Regions from separate parts of the Streptomyces sp. MMBL 11-1 genome, predicted to be linked through region 1. Evidence: riboswitches for the same ligand, from Rfam matches in the RefSeq annotation. Region 1 holds a riboswitch; the other holds the start of a gene.
What was found. A riboswitch is a leader RNA that binds a small molecule or an ion and turns the genes downstream of it on or off. The one in region 1 is predicted to bind S-adenosylmethionine.

Region 1 (10,312 bases):
ACGCCGCGTTTGCGCCTGCGGGCAAGGCGCAGGCCGATGAAACCGCCCAGTCCCTCGCCATCGAAGAGGGCAAGAAGCTCTACGCCGTAGGCTGCGCCAGCTGCCACGGAACCGGCGGTCAGGGCACCACCGACGGGCCGTCCCTCGTGGGCGTGGGCTCCGCCGCCGTCGACTTCCAGGTCGGTACGGGCCGTATGCCCGCGCAGCAGCCGGGCGCCCAGGTACCGAAGAAGAAGGTCATCTACACCCAGGCGGAGATCGACCAGCTCGCGGCGTACGTCGCGTCGCTCGGCGCCGGTCCCATCACGCCGACCGACAAGCAGGTCGACCCCGCGGGCGCGGACATCGCCAACGGTGGCGAACTGTTCCGCACCAACTGTGCCCAGTGCCACAACTTCACCGGTAAGGGCGGAGCCCTGACGGAGGGCAAGTACGCACCCGACCTCGAAGGCGTGAGCGCGAAGCACATCTACGAGGCCATGCAGACCGGCCCGCAGAGCATGCCCTCCTTCCCCGACACGACGATGCCGGAGCAGGAGAAGAAGGACATCATCGCGTACATCGAGACCGTGAACGGTGACGAGACGGAGAGCCCCGGCGGCCTGGCCCTCGGCGGTCTCGGTCCGGTCAGCGAAGGTCTGTTCGCGTGGATCTTCGGACTCGGCGCGCTCGTCGCCGTCGCCGTTTGGGTCGCGGCCCACACCGCTAAGGCCAAGAAGTCATGAGTAGCCAACAGATTCCAGAAGACAACCTGCCCGTGGTGCAGGAGACCGCGCAGGGCGCGGTGGAGCGTCACGACGACCCGTTCGCCGACCCGGGGCTGCCGGCCCACCAGCCGCGCATCCAGGACCTCGACGAACGCGCCGCGAAGCGCTCGGAGCGCGCCGTCGCGTTCATGTTCACCCTCTCGATGCTGGCGACGGTGGGCTTCATCGCCTCCTACGTCATCTTCCCGGTGGACAAGATCGTCTACATCTGGCCCTTCGGCCATGTGAGCCCGCTCAACTTCTCCCTGGGTCTCACCCTGGGCGCGGCGCTCTTCTTCATCGGCGCGGGAGCCGTCCACTGGGCGCGCACCCTGATGTCCGACGTCGAGGTCGCCGCCGACCGCCACCCGATCGAGGCCCCGCCCGAGGTCAAGGCTCAGGTCCTGGCCGACTTCAAGGCAGGCGCCGAGGAGTCCGCGATCGGCCGGCGCAAGCTGATCCGCAACACCATGTTCGGCGCGCTGGCCCTGGTGCCGCTCTCCGGTGTGGTCCTGCTGCGCGACCTCGGTCCGCTGCCGGAGAAGAAGCTCCGGACCACCCTGTGGGCCGAGGGCAAGCAGCTCATCAACATGAACACGATGAAGCCCCTGCGCCCCGAGCACATCACCGTCGGGTCGCTGGCTTTCGCCATGCCCGAGGGGCTCGACCCGGAGTCGCACGACTTCCAGACGCAGATGGGCAAGGCGGCCCTGATGATCGTCCGCATCGAGCCGGACGACATCAAGGACAAGCGCCAGCGTGACTGGGCCCACGAGGGCATCGTCGCGTTCTCCAAGATCTGCACCCACGTCGGCTGCCCGATCAGCCTGTACGAGCAGCAGACCCACCACGTGCTCTGCCCGTGCCACCAGTCCACCTTCGACCTCTCCGACGGCGCTCGCGTCATCTTCGGTCCGGCCGGCCACGCCCTTCCGCAGCTGCGGATCGGTGTCAACAGCGAGGGCAACCTCGAGGCGCTCGGCGACTTCGACGAGCCCGTCGGTGCTGCCTTCTGGGAGCGCGGATGAGTACTGCACCGAAGAACCCCTCCGCCGCCGGACCGGCGAGCGGGCGCAAGGCTCCGGCCGGCGAGCGGGTGGCCGACTGGGCGGACGGCCGACTGGGCATCTACGGCCTCGCCAAGGCCAACATGCGCAAGATCTTCCCGGACCACTGGTCCTTCATGCTCGGTGAGGTCGCGCTCTACAGCTTCATCATCATCATCCTCACGGGTGTGTATCTGACGCTGTTCTTCCAGCCGAGCATGGGCGAGATCGTTTACCACGGTCCGTACGAGCCCATGCAGGGCATCCGGATGTCCGAGGCCTACGCCTCGACCCTGAAGATCAGCTTCGAGGTCCGCGGTGGTCTGCTCGTACGGCAGATCCACCACTGGGCCGCGCTGATCTTCCTGGCCGCCATGTTCGTGCACATGATGCGCGTGTTCTTCACGGGTGCGTTCCGCAAGCCGCGCGAGATCAACTGGCTCTTCGGCTTCCTGCTGTTCGTGCTCGGCATGTTCACCGGGTTCACCGGCTACTCCCTCCCGGACGACCTGCTCTCCGGTACGGGTGTCCGCTTCACCCAGGGCGCGATCCTGTCCGTGCCGATCGTCGGTACGTACATCTCGATGTTCCTGTTCGGCGGCGAGTTCCCCGGCCACGACTTCGTGGCCCGGTTCTACTCGATCCACATCCTGCTGCTGCCGGGCATCATGCTCGGTCTGCTGGTGGCCCACCTGATCCTGGTCTTCTACCACAAGCACACGCAGTTCGCGGGTCCCGGCCGGACCAACAAGAACGTCGTCGGCATGCCGCTGCTGCCCGTGTACATGGCGAAGGCCGGAGGGTTCTTCTTCCTCGTCTTCGGCGTCATCGCGGCCATCTCGGCCATCGCCACGATCAACCCGATCTGGGCGCTCGGTCCGTACCGGGTCGACCAGGTCTCCACCGGCGCCCAGCCCGACTGGTACATGGGCTTCGCCGAGGGGCTGGTCCGTGTGATGCCGGGCTGGGAGATCAACCTGTGGGGCCACACGCTCGCCCTGGGCGTGTTCATCCCGCTGGTCGGCTTCGGCGTGGTCCTCACCGCGATCGCGGTGTACCCGTTCATCGAGTCCTGGATCACCGGCGACAAGCGCGAGCACCACATCCTGGACCGCCCGCGCAACGCCCCGACCCGTACGGGCTTCGGCGTCGCCTGGATCACGGCGTACTTCATCGGCCTCGTCGGCGGTGGAAACGACCTGTGGGCCACGCACTTCCACCTGTCGATCAACGCCATCACCTGGTTCGTCCGGATCTTCTTCTTCGTCGGACCGGTCATCGCGTTCATCGTCACCAAGCGGATCTGCCTCGGCCTCCAGCGCCGCGACCGGGAGAAGGTGCTGCACGGTCGCGAGACCGGCATCATCAAGCGCCTGCCGCACGGTGAGTTCGTCGAGATCCACGAGCCGCTCAGCCCCGGGCAGCTGCACACGCTCACGGCGCACGAGCAGTACCAGCCGCTCGACCTCGGCCCCGCGGTCGACGAGAACGGCGTCAAGCGCAAGATCTCCCCGGTGCAGAAGCTGCGCGCCAAGCTCAGCAAGGGGTACTTCGCCGACGGGAACCAGATCCCCAAGGCGACCCCGGAGGAGTACAAGGAGATCAGCGAGAGCCACAGCCACCACTGATCGCCTGAAACGGTCGCCACCGTGAGAGCCCCGTCCATTCGATGGACGGGGCTCTTCGCGGTCCCTCCGGCTGGATAGGGTGGAGCCAACTTTCCTGACCGGCTGTGGACCCTGGAGCGGACCATGAACGTTGTGACCCCGAGCGGCGGCGACAGCGTGGCGGACCGTTCCTGGCCCGGCCTCCTGAACCCCCTCCTGCGCGGCGAGAACCTCAGCTCCGAGGAGACCGCGTGGGCCATGGACCGCATCATGAGCGGCGAGGCCACCGACGCCCAGATCGCCGGGTTCGCCGTCGCGCTGCGGGCCAAGGGCGAGACCGTCGACGAGGTCACCGGCCTGGTCCGCGCGATGTACACCCACGCCAACACCATCCACGTGCCGGGCCGCACCGTCGACATCGTCGGCACCGGCGGCGACCTCGCCAGGACGGTCAACATCTCGACCATGTCCGCGATCGTCATCGCCGGCACCGGTGCGAAGGTCGTCAAGCACGGCAACCGGGCCGCTTCCTCCGCGAGCGGCTCCTCCGACGTGCTGGAGAAGCTCGGCGTCAACCTGGAGTTGACCCCGCGGCGGGTGGTCGAGGTCGCCGAAGCGGCGGGCATCACCTTCTGCTTCGCCGTGAAGTTCCACCCCGCCCTGCGGTACGCCGCCAAGGCCCGCAAGGAACTCGGCGCGCAGACCACGTTCAACATCCTGGGCCCCCTCACCAACCCGGCCCAGGTCCGCGCCCAGGCGGTCGGCGTCGCCGACGCCCGGATGGCGCCCATCGTCGCGGGTGTGCTGGCCGACCGGGGCAACTCGTCCCTGGTCTTCCGCGGTGACGACGGCCTCGACGAGCTGACCACCACCGCGACCTCCCGGGTCTGGGTGGTGCGCGACGGCGTGGTCCGCGAGGAGCCCTTCGACCCGCGCGACGTCGGGCTGCCCATCGTCCCCGTCGAGGCGCTGCGCGGCGCCGACGCCTCGTACAACGCCGATGTGGCCCGCCGCCTGCTGGACGGCGAGGGCGGCGCGGTACGGGAGGCGGTGCTGCTCAACTCGGCGGCGGCCCTGGTGGCCCTGGACCCGGGCCCCGGCACGCTGACCGAACAGCTCGCGGCGAAGATCCTCGTCGCGGCCGAGGCCATCGACTCCGGAGCCGCCAAGCGGGCCCTGGAGCGCTGGGTGGCGGCCAGCAACGCCTGACGCGCCGCGGAGAAGCCTCCGGGGCACACGGTGTGACGCGGGGCGCGGTCCGGATGCCGGACCGCGCCCTTGCGCGTGTGCGCACATATGGCAAGATGCTGCGCAGGTCATGAGTGACAGCGACTACGGCCCCGGCCCGCTGTCCGGCAACCCTCCGTCCGTGGCGGGGTGCCCCGGGTGAAGACCAGGCCGCAGGCAGCGAGGTCTGCGGCAAGCGCGGGCCCCTCGGCATCCAGCGGATGCCAGCCCCCGGGGTCCTGGTCCCTAGGGAGCCTTCTGTGAGCAAGCGAATGCGCTAGGGCTGAACGCCCTCCTTCCGCGCATCCTTTTTTCTTCCCCCTGCGCTGCCGCGTACTGCCGGCGCACGGATTTCGCCTGCCTGTTACGGGAGTTCGCCATGTCTGTCCCCACCGCTGCCCTCGACCCGTCGGTTTGTGCCCCGTTGCCCGTTCTGGGGCAGAACGTCACCGTCCCGCTCGTCACCGGTGGTGAGGTCACCTACGCCGCGCTCGACTACGCCGCCAGCGCCCCGGCCCTCCAGCGGGTCTGGGACGACGTCGCGGCGTACGCCCCGTACTACGGCAGCGTCCACCGCGGCGCCGGCTACCTCTCCCAGCTCTCCACCGACCTCTTCGAGAACAGCCGCCGCACGGTCGCGGAGTTCCTCGGCTGCCGCGCGGAGGACCAGGTGGTCTTCACCCGCTCCACGACCGACTCCCTCAACCTGCTGGCCTCCGCGCTCCCCGCCGACTGCCAGGTCTTCGTGTACGAGACCGAGCACCACGCGTCCCTGCTGCCCTGGCGCGACGCCCGGGTCACCTACCTCGACGCGCCCCGCACCCCGGCCCAGGCCGTCGAGACCCTGGAGCGCGCGCTCGCCGACCGCGACCCCTACGGCCCCGCCCTCGTCTGCGTCACCGGCGCGTCCAACGTGACCGGCGAGCTGTGGCCGGTACGGGAACTGGCCGCCGCCGCCCACGCGCACGGCGCCCGCATCGTGCTCGACGCCGCCCAGCTGGCCCCGCACCACCCCGTGGACATCGCCGAACTGGACGTCGACTGGGTCGCGTTCTCCGGCCACAAGCTGTACGCGCCCTTCGGCTCCGGGGTCCTGGCCGGCCGCGCCGACTGGCTCCGGGCGGCGGAGCCGTACCTCGCCGGCGGCGGCGCGTCCCGCACGGTCGCCCGGCGCGCCGACGGCGGCGTGGACGTCGACTGGCACACCACGGCCGCCCGTCACGAGGCCGGTTCGCCCAATGTCATCGGCGTCTACTCCATCGCCTCCGCCTGCAAGGCCCTGACGGAAGCGGGCTTCGAGGGCCTGGTCGCCCGGGAGCAGGAGCTGGTGAGCCGGGTCCGCGAGGGGCTCGCCGAGGTGCCCGAGGTGCGGGTGCTCTCCCTGTTCGGCGACGACGCCCCCCGGGTCGGCGTCATCTCCTTCGTGGTGCGCGGCTGGAACAGCTCGCACTTCGCCGCCGCCCTCTCCGCCGAGTACGGCATCGGCGTGCGCGACGGCCTCTTCTGCGCCCACCCGCTGGTGCGCACCCTGCTCGGCAGCGACCCGCAGGACCCGGGCGAGTGCGGCGCGCCGGAGGCCGAGCCGGGTGAAAGCTCGCTCAACGCGATCCGCGTCAGCTTCGGCGCCGGTACGCCCGACGAGCACATCGACCGTTTCCTGCGCGCGGTCTCCGAGCTGGTCCGCGAGGGCGCCCGGTGGAGCTACCGGACCGAGGACGGCCGCTGCGTCCCGGACCGGGGCGAAGCCGCCCGGCTCTGAGACACGTCCTGATGAAACGCCTCGGCCGGGGACAGGCCCGCTGCCTGTCCCCGGCCGAGGCGCGTCGCCGGTGGCGCCCGCGCCTACACGTCGAGGCCGATGGAGAAGGCCGCTTCCAGGTCGTGCTGGGAGTACGTACGGAACGCCACGTGGGTGTCGGTGCCCTCGACGCCCGGGATCTTGCTGATCCGGCCGGGGATGACGTCGGCGAGGTCGTCGTGCCTGGCGACACGGACCATGGCGATCAGGTCGTGGGTGCCGGTGACGGAGAAGACCTCGCTGACGCTGTCCAGCGCGGCGATGGCCTCGGCGATCTCCGGAATCCGGTCCACGCTGGTCTTGATGAGCACGATCGCGGTGATCACGGCTGGCTGTCTCCCTCGGTGGCCGTGGCTGGAACCTTCACTCTAGCCGTACGCCCATAACGTCCCCAGGCGTAGAGGAACCCGGCCGCGAAGCCCGCCACATGCGCCAGATACGCCACCCCGGGGCCGCTGCCCGCCCCCTGCGCCGCCGCCCACTGGAGCCCGAACCAGAAGGCCAGCACGATCCAGGCGGGGAAGCGCAGCGGCAGGAAGAAGAGAAACGGGAACAGGCTGGTCACCCGGGTCCTGGGGAACAGGTACAGGAACGCCCCGAGCACCGCGGAGATCGCCCCCGACGCCCCGACCAGCGTCTGCTCGGAGTCCGCGTGCGCCGCCGCGTAGCAGGCCAGGGCCACATAGCCGCAGCCCACGTAGAACAGGGCGAACCGCACCCGGCCCATGCGCTCCTCGGCCATCGCGCCGAACACGTACAGGAACAACAGGTTCCCCAGCAGGTGCAGCCAGCTGCCGTGCACGAACAGCGCCGTGAACGGTGTGATCAGCGCGTGCGCCGACCCCTCCCACAGGTCGGCGGGGATCACCCCCCACCGCTCGAAGTACCCCGCCTGCGCGGCGAGCAGCGCGTCCTCGCTCCGATGGGCGGCACCGCCGAACCCGGACAGCGGGCTGATCAGGAAGATCACGCCGCAGGCGCCGATCAGTCCGTAGGTGACCGGGGCGCCGCTCGACAGCGCCGCGTCCCGGATCCTTCCGGCCGTGGTCCGCCAGTCGGCCTGCCGCCACTCGATCATGGACAGAGCATGACGTACCGGTGGGGAAGCGGGAGGGAGCGCCTCGCCGTGCCGGTGCCCGTACGCGAGGCCGTAGGGTTACGCCAGGACTTCCGCAGTTCGACGGCGCACCGCGAGATCCTTGACGTAGACAGGCGGAGTCGCGGCGGCGCGCCCGGCGCGGGCTCCTGGAGACGACGAAAGAGGACGCAACGATGACGACGGTTCCCCTGCCGACGGACGGGACGCGCTGGCGCTGCACGCTGTGCGGCAATCTCACGCGCTTCGATGTGACCCGCTCCTCCAAGGTCGTGGAGTACGTGCACCTCGACCTGGCCGGTGAGTCGAGTGTCGAGGAGCGGGAGGTCGTCAGTGAGACCATCGAGTCGGTCCGCTGTCGTTGGTGCAACGCGGTGGACCAGATCGAACTGGTGGACAGGCCGGGTGCCGCTTCCTGAGAGGGAGCGCACCCATCACACATCTATGGGGTGACGGACGGTGGATCAGCCGACCAGCGGCGCCGGACCGGCCGATGAGGCCGACGGCGGTGCAGAGGCGCTCGGCCGTCCGCTGCCCGAGGGTGTGCGACGGCGGGTCGTCGCGCTGGTCTCGGACGCCTTCGGCGGGCTGACCGTCGCCGAACTGCCCGCCCAGCTACGGCAGTACGCCCGGTTCACGCCGACCCGGCGAGCGAAGTTCGCGGGGAACGCGATGGCCGCCGCGCTGGAGAGCGACGCCGTCTTCCGGCAGCGCATCGGTGAGCGGCTCGGCCAGTCCCAGCCCGAGCTGACCGGCGCGCTGGAAGCCGGCTCGCCGCCCGCCGCCGCCGATCCCCTCGACGTGGCCGCCGCCGCCTACGTGCTGCGCCCGGTGGGCTGGGTCAAGCTGGTCGAATCGGCCGGCGAGGAGGTCCAGCGCGCCGACGCGGAACGGGCCGACGAGGAGACCCGTCGGGAACGGGACCATCTGCGCGAGGAGCTGGAGCGGGCCCGTGCCCACACCCGCGCCGAGACCGAGCGGCTGCGCACCGAGCTGGATGCGGCCCGCAAGGAGACCGAGTCGCTGCATCGCAAGCTGCGCAGCGCCCTGAGCGAGGTGAAGCGCGGCGAGGCCGCCCTGCGCCGCGGCGCCGCCGAGGCCGAGGCCGTACGCGCCGAGTCGGCCGCCCAGCTCTCCGCCGCGGAGAGCGAGTCGCGCCGGCTCAAGGGGCGGCTGGGGGAGGCCGAGGCGGCCCTGGAGGCGAGCCGCCGGGCCGCCCGGGAGGGCCGATCGGTGGAGGACATGCGGCTGCGGCTGCTCCTGGACACCGTGCTGGACGCGGCCTCGGGGCTGCGGCGGGAGCTGGCGCTCCCCCCGGCGACGACGCATCCCGCCGACACCGTGGACGCGGTGGAGCCCGGCCGGATGTCCCCCAAGGACATTGCCGCCAGGGCCCTTTCCGAGACCGACCCGGCGCTGCTCGACCAACTGCTGGCGCTGCCGCAGGCCCACCTCATCGTGGACGGCTACAACGTCACCAAGACCGGCTATCCCCAGATGCCGCTGGAGAAGCAGCGGTTGCGGCTGCTGGGCGGGCTCTCGGTGCTCGCGGCGCAGACCGGCGCCGAGATGACCTGTGTCTTCGACGGGGCCGAACTGGCAGCCCCGGTGCTGCTGGCCCCGCCCCGGGGCGTACGGGTGCTGTTCAGCAAGGCCGGGGTCACGGCGGACGAGCTGATCCGTCAACTGGCCCGCGCGGAACCGCCGGGGCGGCCCGTGGTGGTCGTCTCCACCGACCGGGAGGTGGCGGACGGCGTGGCCAAGGCCGGCGCGCGACCGGTCGCGTCCGTCTTGCTCCTCAAACGCCTTTCGCGCGTCTAGCGGAATATGCTCGACATGTGTGGCATGCCGGTTTTCTGGGAACGTACCGTCAAGTCGCCGCTACACGCGGTGGGGTGAGAGTAAAGAAGTGCCTGGTGTGACGAGAAAAATCCTGTGAGGATTTGAACTGATCACAGGATGGTCACTAGGGTCAGGCCTCGAACCTTCGCACGGTTGATCACCCACTGGGGGTGACGGCGAAGGAACCGCCGAGTCCGTCATGTGCACGGAGCCGGGGATTCTTTCCCCCACAGCCCGGTAGGCGGCTCTGAGGAAGAAGGAGCTCGCCTTCGTGGCGTCCCACCGTCGTCCCAAGCAGCCGAGCCGCACCCGCGTGACCGTGCTCACCGCGACCGCCGCCGCGGCCGTGGCCCTGACCTCCCAGGCCGCCCACGCCGACCCCAAGCCGAGCAAGAGCGAAGTCAAGGCGAAGGTCGACAAGCTCTACCACGAGGCCGAGGCGGCCACCGAGAAGTACAACGGGGCCAAGGAGCGACAGGACAACCTGAAGAAGGAAGTCGACGCGCTCCAGGACAAGGTCGCCCGCGGCCAGGCCGAGCTCAACACGCTGCGCACCGAACTCGGTTCGATCGCCACCGCGCAGTACCGCTCCGGCGGCATCGACCCCTCCGTGGCCCTCTTCCTCGCCTCGGACCCGGACAGCTTCCTCGACCAGGCCTCCGCGCTCGACCAGCTGACGGTCAAGCAGACGGAGTCGCTGCAGAAGATCCAAGCCAAGCAGCGCACCCTCGCCCAGCAGCGCCAGGAAGCCCAGGGCAAGCTCGGCGACCTCGCCGACGTCCGCAAGGCGCTCGGCGAGAACAAGAAGAAGTACCAGGGCAAACTGGCCGACGCCCAGCAGCTGCTGAACACGCTGACCCAGGCCGAGCGCGCCAAGATGAAGAAGGACGAGCAGCGCGCCAGCCGCGCCGCCGGCGACCGGGTCGCACTCGGCAACGAGGCCCCCGCGT
Region 2 (10,312 bases), 2.6 Mb from region 1:
CGCTTGCCGAAGGCGAGGGCGAAGGCCACGCGGGTGCGCTGGCCGCCGGAGAGCGTGCCGATCCTGGCGTGCAGCGGGACGTTGCCCGAGCGGACGATGCGCGTCGCCGCCGCCGCGTCCCAGCCGGGGTTCAACTCGGCGCCCATACGCAGGGTGTCGGCCACGGTGAACCGTTTGAACAGCGGCTTCTCCTGGCCGAGGAACGCGAAGGTGGGCATCACGGCGGGGTCGTCGACCGGTACGCCGAAGATCCGCAGTTCGCCGGTCGTCGGCTGCACCTGCCGGGTCGCCAGATTGAGCAGGGTGCTCTTGCCCGCGCCGTTCGGGCCGACCAGGCCGCAGATGCGGCCGGCCGGGATCCGGAAGGAGCAGTCGCGCAGCGCCCAGCCGCGCCGGTAGCGCTTGCCCAGGCCGCGGGCTTCCAGTGCCCAGCTGCCGGACGTCGCGTTCAACGTGCCCGTGTCCGCCATGCGCCTCACCTCAAATCCATTAGTCAATTAATGGAATCATGGAGTTGTGGGGGAGTGGCTGTCAAGCCCGTCCAGCCGGTCAGGCAGGGGGAGGGAGAGGGAAGGGAGGGGGAAGGGTGACGGTCCGCAACGCTCGTGCTCGGCCCTTCCAGGGCATAGGCTCGCCCCATGGGCAGCCACTCCGCACATCTGCCGCACCCGACCACCCCGGCCGGCCGGGAGGGGCTCGACGCCGTTCTCGCCCGGCCCGACCGCGCGGTCGTGGCCCTCGACTTCGACGGCACGCTCGCCGACATCGTCCCGGACCCCGAGCAGGCCCGCGCCCACCCCGGCACGGTGACCGCGCTCGCCGCGCTCGCGCCGAAGGTCGCCGCCATCGCCGTGATCACCGGCCGCCCGGCGGGCGTCGCGGTGCGCTACGGAGGCTTCGCGGGCGTTCCCGGCCTGGAGCACCTCGTCGTGCTCGGGCATTACGGCGCCGAGCGTTGGGACGCCGTCACCGGTACGGTGAACACCCCCGCGCCGCACCCGGGCGTGGCCGCGGCACGTGCCGAACTCCCCGGCGTGCTGCACGCGTTCGACGCCTGGCACGGCACCTGGATCGAGGAGAAGGGGCAGGCCGTCGCCGTCCACACCCGGCGCGCCCAGGACCCGCAGGCGGCCTTCGAGACGCTGCGCGGGCCCCTCGGCGAGCTGGCGGCGAAGCACGGTCTGATCGTCGAACCGGGCCGCCTGGTACTGGAGTTGCGCCCGCCCGGCATGGACAAGGGCGTCGCGCTCGCCACGTTCGTCGCCGAGCTGGACGCCGAGTCCGTCATCTACGCGGGCGACGACCTCGGGGACCTCGCCGCGTTCGCCGCGGTGGAGAAGCTGCGGTCCGAGGGCCCCGACGGCATCCCCGGTCTCCTGGTGTGCAGCGGCAGCACCGAGGTGCCCGAACTGGCCGAGCGCGCGGACCTGTCGGTGCCGGGCCCGGCCGCGGTGGTGGATTTCCTGGCGGCCCTGGCCGAACGGTTGTAGCGGGCCGGCCGGTGCGCCGGGCCGCCCGTCTGAGCGGCTGCCCGGCGCGAGCCCCGGGTCCGGGCGAGCCCTACCGGCAGAAGCACCCCGGCGCGCGGCCGGGGCCCTTCCTCCGGGTCGGCCCCGCCCCGTGGGCCGTCACCCCTGGCGCAGCGCGTCCAGCTGGTCCAGGAACCACTGCTGGGGCGGCAGTGCGGTCGCGGCCTCGGCCAGCCGCTTCGTGCGGCCGGACCGCTCGTCCGCGCTCATCGTCAGCGCCTCGTGCAGGGCCTCCGCCGTGCCCGTCACGTCGTACGGGTTCACCACGATCGCGTCCGCGCCCAGTTCCTCGTACGCCCCCGCCTCCCGCGACAGCACCAGCGCGCAGCCGTGGTCGGAGACGACGGGCACCTCCTTGGCGACCAGGTTCATGCCGTCGCGAATGGGGTTGACCAGGGCCACGTCCGCCAGCCGGTACGCGGCCAGCGAGCGGGCGAAGTCGTCCTTGACGTGAAGGACGACCGGCGTCCAGCTCTCGGTGCCGTACGCTCCGTTGATCTCCGTGGCCAGGGACTGCACCGCCGCCGTGTAGTCCCGGTAGACGGCCAGGTCCTGCCGGGAGGGGTAGGCGAAGGCGATGTGCACGACGCGCTCGCGCCACTCGGGGTGGGCGTCGAGCAGGGCCCGGTACGCGTGCAGGCCGCGCACGATGTTCTTGGACAGCTCGGTGCGGTCCACCCGGACGATGGTCTTCCGGCCCTCGCCCACCTGATCGCGCAACGCCGCCATCCGCTCGTCCACGTCCGCCTCGTGCGAGCGCCGGCGCAGGAAGTCCGCGTCGGCCCCCAGGCCGTGCACCCCGATCCTGGTCCGGCCCGTCCCGCCCAGGATCTCCGTGCAGCAGCCGATGAACGCGTCCGCCCAGCGCCGGGTCAGGAACGCGGCCCGGTCCGCGCCGAGGACGCCGCGCAGCAACTGCTCCGCGATGTCGTCGGGCAGCAGCCGGAAGTAGTCGACGGGCGCCCACGGGGTGTGCGAGAAGTGGCCGATCCTGAGATCCGGGCGCAGCTCACGGAGCATGCCGGGGACCAGGGCCAGGTGGTAGTCCTGGACGAGGACCGACGCCCCGGGGCCCGCCTCCTCGGCGAGCGCCCGGGCGAAGGCCCGGTTGTACGTCTCGTACGAGGCCCACCGACGGCGGAACTCCGCGTCGAAGACCGGCTCGACGGGCGTCTGGTAGAGCAGGTGGTGGACGAACCACAGCACCGAGTTGGCGATGCCGTTGTACGCGTCGGCGTGCACCTCCGCGTCGATGTCGAGCATCCGCACGCCCGCTTCGCCGACCCCGCGCCGCACCGCCTCGCGGTCCCCGTCGCCGAGGGCCGCGCAGACCCACAGCTTGTCGTCGACGGCGCTCAGCCCGGAGACCAGCCCGCCGCCGCCGCGTCTGGCGTCGAGCGTCCCGTCCTCGCCGAGCGTGTACGAGACGGGGCCGCGGTTGGACGCGACGAGGACCCGGGCGGTGGAGGCGGCCACGGGCTCGGATCCGGGTTCGGTTTCGTGTTCGGCGTGCTCGGAGACCATGTAGCGGAACCTAGCCCGTTCGGGAAGCCCCCAAACGCCTCAAGGCGTCAAGCGGCCCATCGCTCCGCGTACTCCGCGATCTCCCGCATCGGCGGCCGCTCCTCCGTGTCCACCGCATGGGTGCGGGGCACGAAGCCGTCCTCGCCGCGCTCGAACTGGGTCAGCACGGGCCGCACCAGATGGCCCCGGGAGAGCCGCAGCTGCGCCGTGCGGTAGATCGCCGCCGCCATCCGGCCCAGTGCCTGCCCGTCCTGGTGGCGGTGGACGCGCACGCCGACGTCGACCTGGCCCAGGGCGTCCAGACCCACCGTGTGCAGCGCGTCCACCAGCAGCCCCAGCTCCACTCCGTAACCGACCGGGAACGGCAGCCGCTCCAGCAAGGACCGCCGCACCGCGTACTCGCCGCCCAGCGGCTGAACGAACCCGGCCAGCTGGGGCCAGTGCAGATTGAGCAGCGGGCGCGCCACCAGCTCGGTGACCCGGCCGCCCTGCCCCGCGCTCTTGCCGAGCGGGCGGTCGTACATCGCCTTGACGAACTGGACGGACGGGTCGGTGAGGAGCGGCCCGACCGTACCCGAGACGAAGTCCGCCGAGAAGTCTCTGAGATCGGCGTCCACGAAGCAGACGATCTCACCACTGGTCACCAGGAGTGAGCGCCACAGCACCTCGCCCTTGCCGGGCAGGGCCGGTATCCGGGGCAGGATCGCGTCCCGGTGGACCACCCGGGCGCCCGCCGCCCGGGCCACGGCGGCGGTGGCGTCGGTGGAGCCGGAGTCGATCACCACGAGTTCGTCGACGAGCCGGACCTTCTCCATCAGCTCCCGGCGGATCGTCGCCACGATCGCACCGACCGTGGCCTCCTCGTTCAGGGCGGGCAGCACCACGCTCACCGACGTGCCGCGCGGATCGGCCTCCCGGGCGTCGGTGAGCCGGTTCAACGGGCGGTCGCCGGACGACCAGGAACGCCTGGTCAGCCAGCGTTCCACCTCTTCGAGCACGGTCGGCACTCCCTGTGTGTGATCCATCTCGCGGTTCGGACGACTATCTCAACGGTCCGGTGCTTCGGTTACAGTCTTGAACAACGCGTATGGCCGTCGCATGTCGGGGTCGGACCGCACACAAACGCCTGGATCGAAGATCCAGCGCCATAGAGCTCATCCAGAGGGACTGAGGGAACGGCCCGTTGAAGTCCCGGCAACCCTCCCGCCGACCGCGAGGTCACGGTGGGGAAGGTGCCAATTCCGTCTTGCGGCGAAATGCGTCGCGAGGAAGATGAGGAGAAAGGGACCTCCGCCATCATGGCTGTTCAGACCGTTGCAGGCAGCACCGCTTCTTCTTCCGCCCCGGCCGTCGATCTCGGTCCCGCCGCGGCGCTTTCCTGCCGCGAGTGCGGCGAGCGTTTCGAGCTCGGCCCCCTCTTCGCCTGCGCGTCCTGTTTCGGGCCGCTGGAAGTGGCCTACGACCTGCCCACCGGCTCCCCGGAGGAGCTGCGGAAGGCCATCGAGGCCGGCCCGGACAACATCTGGCGTTACGCCCCGCTGCTGCCGGTGCCCGCCGACGTCGCGGAGAAGCCCAACATCAACCCCGGCTTCACCAAGCTCGTCAAGGCCGACAACCTCGCCCGTGAGCTGGGTGTCACCGGCGGCCTGTACGTGAAGGACGACTCCGGCAACCCGACGCACTCCTTCAAGGACCGCGTCGTCGCCATCGCCGTCGAGGCCGCCCGCGCCTTCGGCTTCACCACCCTCTCCTGCTCCTCCACGGGCAACCTGGCCGGAGCCGTCGGCGCAGCCGCCGCCCGGGCCGGACTGCGCTCCTGCGTCTTCATCCCGCACGACCTGGAGCAGGGCAAGGTCGTGATGGCCGCGGTGTACGGCGGTGAGCTGGTCGGCATCGAGGGCAACTACGACGACGTCAACCGCTTCTGCTCCGAGCTCATCGGCGACCCGCTCGGCGAGGGCTGGGGCTTCGTCAACGTCAACCTGCGCCCGTACTACGGCGAGGGCTCCAAGACGCTGGCGTACGAGATCTGCGAGCAGCTCGGCTGGCGGCTGCCCGACCAGATCGTCATCCCGATCGCGTCCGGCTCCCAGCTCACGAAGATCGACAAGGGGTTCCAGGAGCTGATCAAGCTCGGCCTCGTCGAGGACAGGCCGTACAAGATCTTCGGCGCCCAGGCCGAGGGCTGCTCCCCGGTCTCCGCCGCCTTCAAGGCCGGTCACGACGTCGTACGGCCCCAGAAGCCGAACACCATCGCCAAGTCGCTGGCCATCGGCAACCCGGCGGACGGCCCGTACGTCCTGGACATCGCCCGCCGCACCGGCGGCGCGGTGGAGGACGTGACCGACGAGCAGGTCGTCGACGCGATCAAGCTGCTGGCGCGCACCGAGGGCATCTTCGGCGAGACGGCGGGCGGCGTGACGCTCGGCGTGACGAAGAAGCTCATCGAGGCGGGCGTCATCGATCCGGCGCTCACCACCGTCGTCCTGAACACCGGCGACGGGCTCAAGACGCTGGACGCGGTCTCCGCGACCTCCCAGGCCACGGCGACCATCAAGCCGAGCCTGGACGCGTTCCGCGCCGCGGGCCTCGCCGCCAACTGATCACCCGAGACTTCAGGAAGGCACCCACCATGAGCGTCAAGGTCCGCATCCCCACCATCCTCCGTACGTACACGGGCGGCCAGGCCGAGGTCCCGGCGGAGGGCGCCAAGCTCTCCGAGGTCATCGAGTCCCTGGAGAAGGACCACCCGGGCATCGCGGCCCGGGTCCTGGACGACCAGGGCAAGCTCCGCCGCTTCGTGAACGTGTACGTCAACGACGACGACGTGCGCTTCGAGGGCGGGCTGGACGCGGCCACGCCGGACGGCGCGGGCGTCTCGATCATCCCCGCGGTCGCCGGCGGCTGCTGAACCGCCGGGCCGCCTCCCGGCGGCCCCATCGCACCTCTGTGTGACCACCATTGCCCCCTCCGCGAGAGAAGCGGAGGGGGCAATTCTGCATGGTTGAGCACGGTAGAGTTGGGGAAGCACCGTCCGCTGCTCGTGCCGCCCGCATATGAGAATGCGCCTGGCCCCGATAAGAAGCAGCCAAAGTACGTGAACCCTTTGTGGCATAAGTGCCCTTTGTCTGGCCCGACTTGCCCGTAAATCTCTGCAAACCCGCATATTCGCGTGTTCTTCCCTGCCCAGAATTCTCGTCCGATTGACCTGTTGCAGAGGGCAGTTGGGCGGATACATTCGGCCGCGGTCGACGCGCTGCGGCGCCGCGCACCCTCTCCTGTCGGAGGGTGAGTTCCGACCCGGGCCCGCGAAGTGCGGTCCCGTGCAAGGGCCAGTAATAGGGGAGTTAGGCATGGCTCAGGGCACCGTCAAGTGGTTCAACGCGGAGAAGGGGTACGGCTTCATCGCGGTCGACGGTGGTGCGGATGTTTTCGTCCACTACAGCGCGATCCAGATGGACGGGTACCGCACCCTCGAAGAGGGTCAGCGAGTTGAATTCGAGATCTCGCAGGGCCAGAAGGGGCCCCAGGCCGACATGGTCAAGCTCGCCGTCGGCTGAGCTCGGCGCGGTCGTCCGACGACACTACTCACGCACGCAGGGCCCGGCTCCCGGATCAGGGGACCGGGCCCTACGTGCGTCCCGGCGTCGCGGCGTCCCGGCGTCCCGGCGTCCCGGCGTCCCGGCGTCCCGGCGTCCCGGCGTCCCGGCGTCCCGGTGTCGCGGACCGCGTTCGGCGGGTGCTGACGGCCCCGCCGGGCGGGCGCCGTCATTCACATCCGATGGGCGCCGTTGTCCACATCCGGAGAGGGACGCTTGCACTCGCAGGGGTCGAGTGCTAATCATTGGCGTTAGCACTCTCCAGGTGAGAGTGACAGAAACTTGGACCGGGCCGGTGAGGCCCGCAGGCGCGGTGGGGCAAGGAACCACCACGCAGGCAGGCCGTCCGTCGCGGGCGCCTCTCGGTCCGGAGAATCCACCCCTGTCCGGGAGGACCACTTCACATGGCCAAGATCATCGCGTTCGACGAGGAGGCACGGCGCGGTCTCGAGCGCGGGATGAACCAGCTCGCCGACGCCGTCAAGGTCACCCTCGGCCCCAAGGGCCGTAACGTCGTCCTCGAGAAGAAGTGGGGCGCGCCCACGATCACCAACGATGGTGTTTCCATCGCCAAGGAGATCGAGCTCGAGGACCCGTACGAGAAGATCGGTGCGGAGCTGGTCAAGGAGGTCGCCAAGAAGACGGACGACGTCGCCGGCGACGGTACGACCACCGCCACCGTTCTGGCTCAGGCTCTCGTCCGCGAGGGTCTGCGCAACGTCGCCGCAGGCGCCAACCCGATGGCCCTCAAGCGGGGCATCGAGAAGGCCGTCGAGGCCGTCTCCGCCGCTCTGCTGGAGCAGGCCAAGGACGTGGAGACCAAGGAGCAGATCGCTTCGACCGCCTCCATCTCCGCCGCCGACACCGAGATCGGCGCCAAGATCGCCGAGGCGATGGACAAGGTCGGCAAGGAAGGCGTCATCACCGTCGAGGAGTCCCAGACCTTCGGTCTGGAGCTTGAGCTCACCGAGGGTATGCGCTTCGACAAGGGCTACATCTCGGCCTACTTCGCGACCGACATGGAGCGTATGGAGGCGTCGCTCGACGACCCGTACATCCTGATCGTCAACTCGAAGATCGCCAGCGTCAAGGACCTGATCCCGCTGCTGGAGAAGGTCATGCAGTCGGGCAAGCCCCTGCTGATCATCGCCGAGGACGTCGAGGGCGAGGCGCTCTCCACCCTGGTCGTCAACAAGATCAAGGGCACGTTCAAGTCCGTCGCCGTCAAGGCTCCGGGCTTCGGCGACCGCCGCAAGGCCATGCTCGCGGACATCGCCATCCTCACCGGTGGCACCGTGATCTCCGAGGAGGTCGGTCTCAAGCTGGAGAACGCCGGCCTGGACCTGCTCGGCCGTGCCCGCAAGGTCGTCATCACCAAGGACGAGACCACGATCGTCGACGGTGCCGGTGACAGCGAGCAGGTTCAGGGTCGCGTCAAGCAGATCCGTGCCGAGATCGAGAACTCCGACTCGGACTACGACCGCGAGAAGCTCCAGGAGCGTCTGGCGAAGCTGGCCGGCGGCGTGGCCGTCATCAAGGCCGGCGCCGCCACCGAGGTGGAGCTCAAGGAGCGCAAGCACCGCATCGAGGACGCGGTGCGCAACGCCAAGGCCGCCGTCGAGGAGGGCATCGTCGCCGGTGGTGGCGTGGCTCTGCTCCAGGCCTCGGCCGTCTTCGAGAAGCTCGACCTCACGGGCGACGAGGCGACCGGCGCCAACGCCGTGAAGCTCGCGCTGGAGGCCCCGCTCAAGCAGATCGCCGTCAACGGTGGTCTTGAGGGTGGCGTCGTCGTGGAGAAGGTGCGCAACCTGCCGATCGGTCACGGCCTCAACGCCGCGTCCGGCGAGTACGTCGACATGATCGCCGAGGGCATCATCGACCCGGCGAAGGTCACGCGCTCCGCTCTGCAGAACGCCGCGTCCATCGCCGCGCTCTTCCTCACCACCGAGGCCGTCATCGCCGACAAGCCCGAGAAGGCCGCCGCGGCGGCTCCGGGCGGCATGCCGGGCGGTGACATGGACTTCTGATCCGCCGCGGAGCCCCGGGCCTCTCCGGGTGCCTCCGGCTGATCGAAGTTCGCGTACGTCCCACAGGGGCGGTACCTCTTCACGGAGGTGCCGCCCCTGTGGCGTTTCCCGGCCGACGGGCCGGGGCGTGCGGGGCGGCGCGCACCGCCCGCGTCCGGTCCGACCGGTGGGCTGGAGTGCGGGCGGGCTTTGCCGTTCTCCCCGCATGCTTGGGCGCGGGGCGGGGGCCGCACGGTCGCGAGCAGGCGGAACCGGCGGATCTGCGTCCCTTGATGATGGTGACGGCTGACGGAGGGGGTCCGGGTGAGCACGGTGGCGGGGACGACGCGAGCGGGCGAGAGCGGGAACGAGGGCGAGGGCGAGGGCGAGGAGGACAGGGGTGAAGGGGAGGAAACGCTCCGGGAGCCCGTTGAGCAGTCGGCCAGGGGGGATGTGGGGCAGCGGGCCGGGAAGCCTGTTGAGCAGTCGGCCAGGGGGGCCGTGGGGCAGCGGGCCGGGGAGCCCGTGGAGCCCGGGGAGCCCGTGGAGCCCGTGGAGCGGGAGCAGGCCGGAGATTCCGCCGAGGGCGAGCCGGGCGCCGGCCCCTCCCCTCTCCGCCTCCTCCTCTCCCGGGTCCGTCCGCACCGCGGCGTTCTCGTCCGCGCGGGCCTGCTCTCGCTCGCCGGATCCGCGGCGGGTCTCGCGATGCCGCTGATGGCGAAGCACGCGGTCGACGCGTTCGCCGCGGACCGTTCGCCCGCGGGGCCACTCGTCGCACTGACCGCGCTCGTGCTGGTCGGAGCCTGCCTCTCCGCGTACGGGCGCTACCTCATGTCCCGTACGGGAGAAGGCGTCGTCCTCCGCGCACGTGACCAACTCGTGGGCCGCATCATGCGGTTGAAGGTCCCGGCGGTGGACCGGCTGACTCCGGGCGACCTCCAGTCACGGGTGACCAGCGACACGACCCTGCTGCGGACGGTCCTCTCCAGCGGTCTGGTCGAGTCGTTCAACAGCGTGCTGATGCTGCTGGGGACGATCGGCTTCATGGCGTACATGGACCTGACGCTGCTCGGCGTGACGCTGGTGGTGATCGTCGGCATCGGCGCCGTGACCTCCCTGCTGATGCCGCGCATCCAGCGGGCCCAGCTCCGCGCCCAGGAGTCCGTGGGCGCGATGGGCGCGGCACTGGACCGGGTGCTCCAGGCGTTCCGCACGGTCAAGGCGAGCGGGGCGGAGGAGCGGGAGACGGCGGCCGTCGCGGCGGCTGCCCGGCACGCGCACGACCGGGGCGTCTCGGTGGCGCGGTGGTCGTCGGTCTCCGACGTCACCATGGCGATGTCGATCCAGCTGGCGTTCCTGGCGGTGCTGGGCGTGGGCGGCGCGCGGGTCGCGTCCGGCTCGCTGGAGATCTCGTCGCTGATCGCGTTCCTGCTCTACCTCTTCTATCTGATGGGCCCGATCGGCGGTCTGGTCGAGGGCTGGACGGGCTTGCAGAGCGGGCTCGCGGCGGTGCGCAGGATCGACGAGGTCGAGTCGCTGCCCGGCGAACCGGCCGCCGACCCCGGAGCCGTACGGCAGGAGATCCCCGCGACTCCGCTCGGCGTCACGTTCCGGGACGTGACGTTCGGCTACGGGGATGAGCGGGCGCCCGCGC

Region 2: it holds a riboswitch for S-adenosylmethionine, as region 1 does, so the genes downstream of both, thrC (threonine synthase) here and PSQ21_RS07605 (aminotransferase class V-fold PLP-dependent enzyme) in region 1, are expected to answer to the same signal.

What each region holds. Positions count from the first base shown of each region.
Region 1 is NZ_CP117709.1:1,776,956-1,787,267, reverse strand. Features, by position in the region: gene qcrC (cytochrome bc1 complex diheme cytochrome c subunit) at 1-725, shown strand, start outside; gene qcrA (cytochrome bc1 complex Rieske iron-sulfur subunit) at 722-1,774, shown strand; gene qcrB (cytochrome bc1 complex cytochrome b subunit) at 1,771-3,420, shown strand; gene trpD (anthranilate phosphoribosyltransferase) at 3,544-4,608, shown strand; SAM riboswitch class IV at 4,714-4,831, shown strand; gene PSQ21_RS07605 (aminotransferase class V-fold PLP-dependent enzyme) at 5,006-6,385, shown strand; gene PSQ21_RS07600 (Lrp/AsnC family transcriptional regulator) at 6,469-6,750, opposite strand; gene PSQ21_RS07595 (rhomboid family intramembrane serine protease) at 6,747-7,502, opposite strand; gene PSQ21_RS07590 (hypothetical protein) at 7,697-7,939, shown strand; gene PSQ21_RS07585 (NYN domain-containing protein) at 7,980-9,341, shown strand; gene PSQ21_RS07580 (C40 family peptidase) at 9,634-10,312, shown strand, end outside.
Region 2 is NZ_CP117709.1:4,417,051-4,427,362, forward strand. Features, by position in the region: gene PSQ21_RS19395 (ABC transporter ATP-binding protein) at 1-470, opposite strand, end outside; gene otsB (trehalose-phosphatase) at 639-1,490, shown strand; gene PSQ21_RS19405 (alpha,alpha-trehalose-phosphate synthase (UDP-forming)) at 1,629-3,053, opposite strand; gene PSQ21_RS19410 (glucosyl-3-phosphoglycerate synthase) at 3,101-4,051, opposite strand; SAM riboswitch class I at 4,205-4,332, shown strand; gene thrC (threonine synthase) at 4,352-5,656, shown strand; gene PSQ21_RS19420 (MoaD/ThiS family protein) at 5,686-5,964, shown strand; gene PSQ21_RS19425 (cold-shock protein) at 6,407-6,613, shown strand; gene groL (chaperonin GroEL) at 7,057-8,679, shown strand; gene PSQ21_RS19435 (ABC transporter ATP-binding protein) at 8,983-10,312, shown strand, end outside.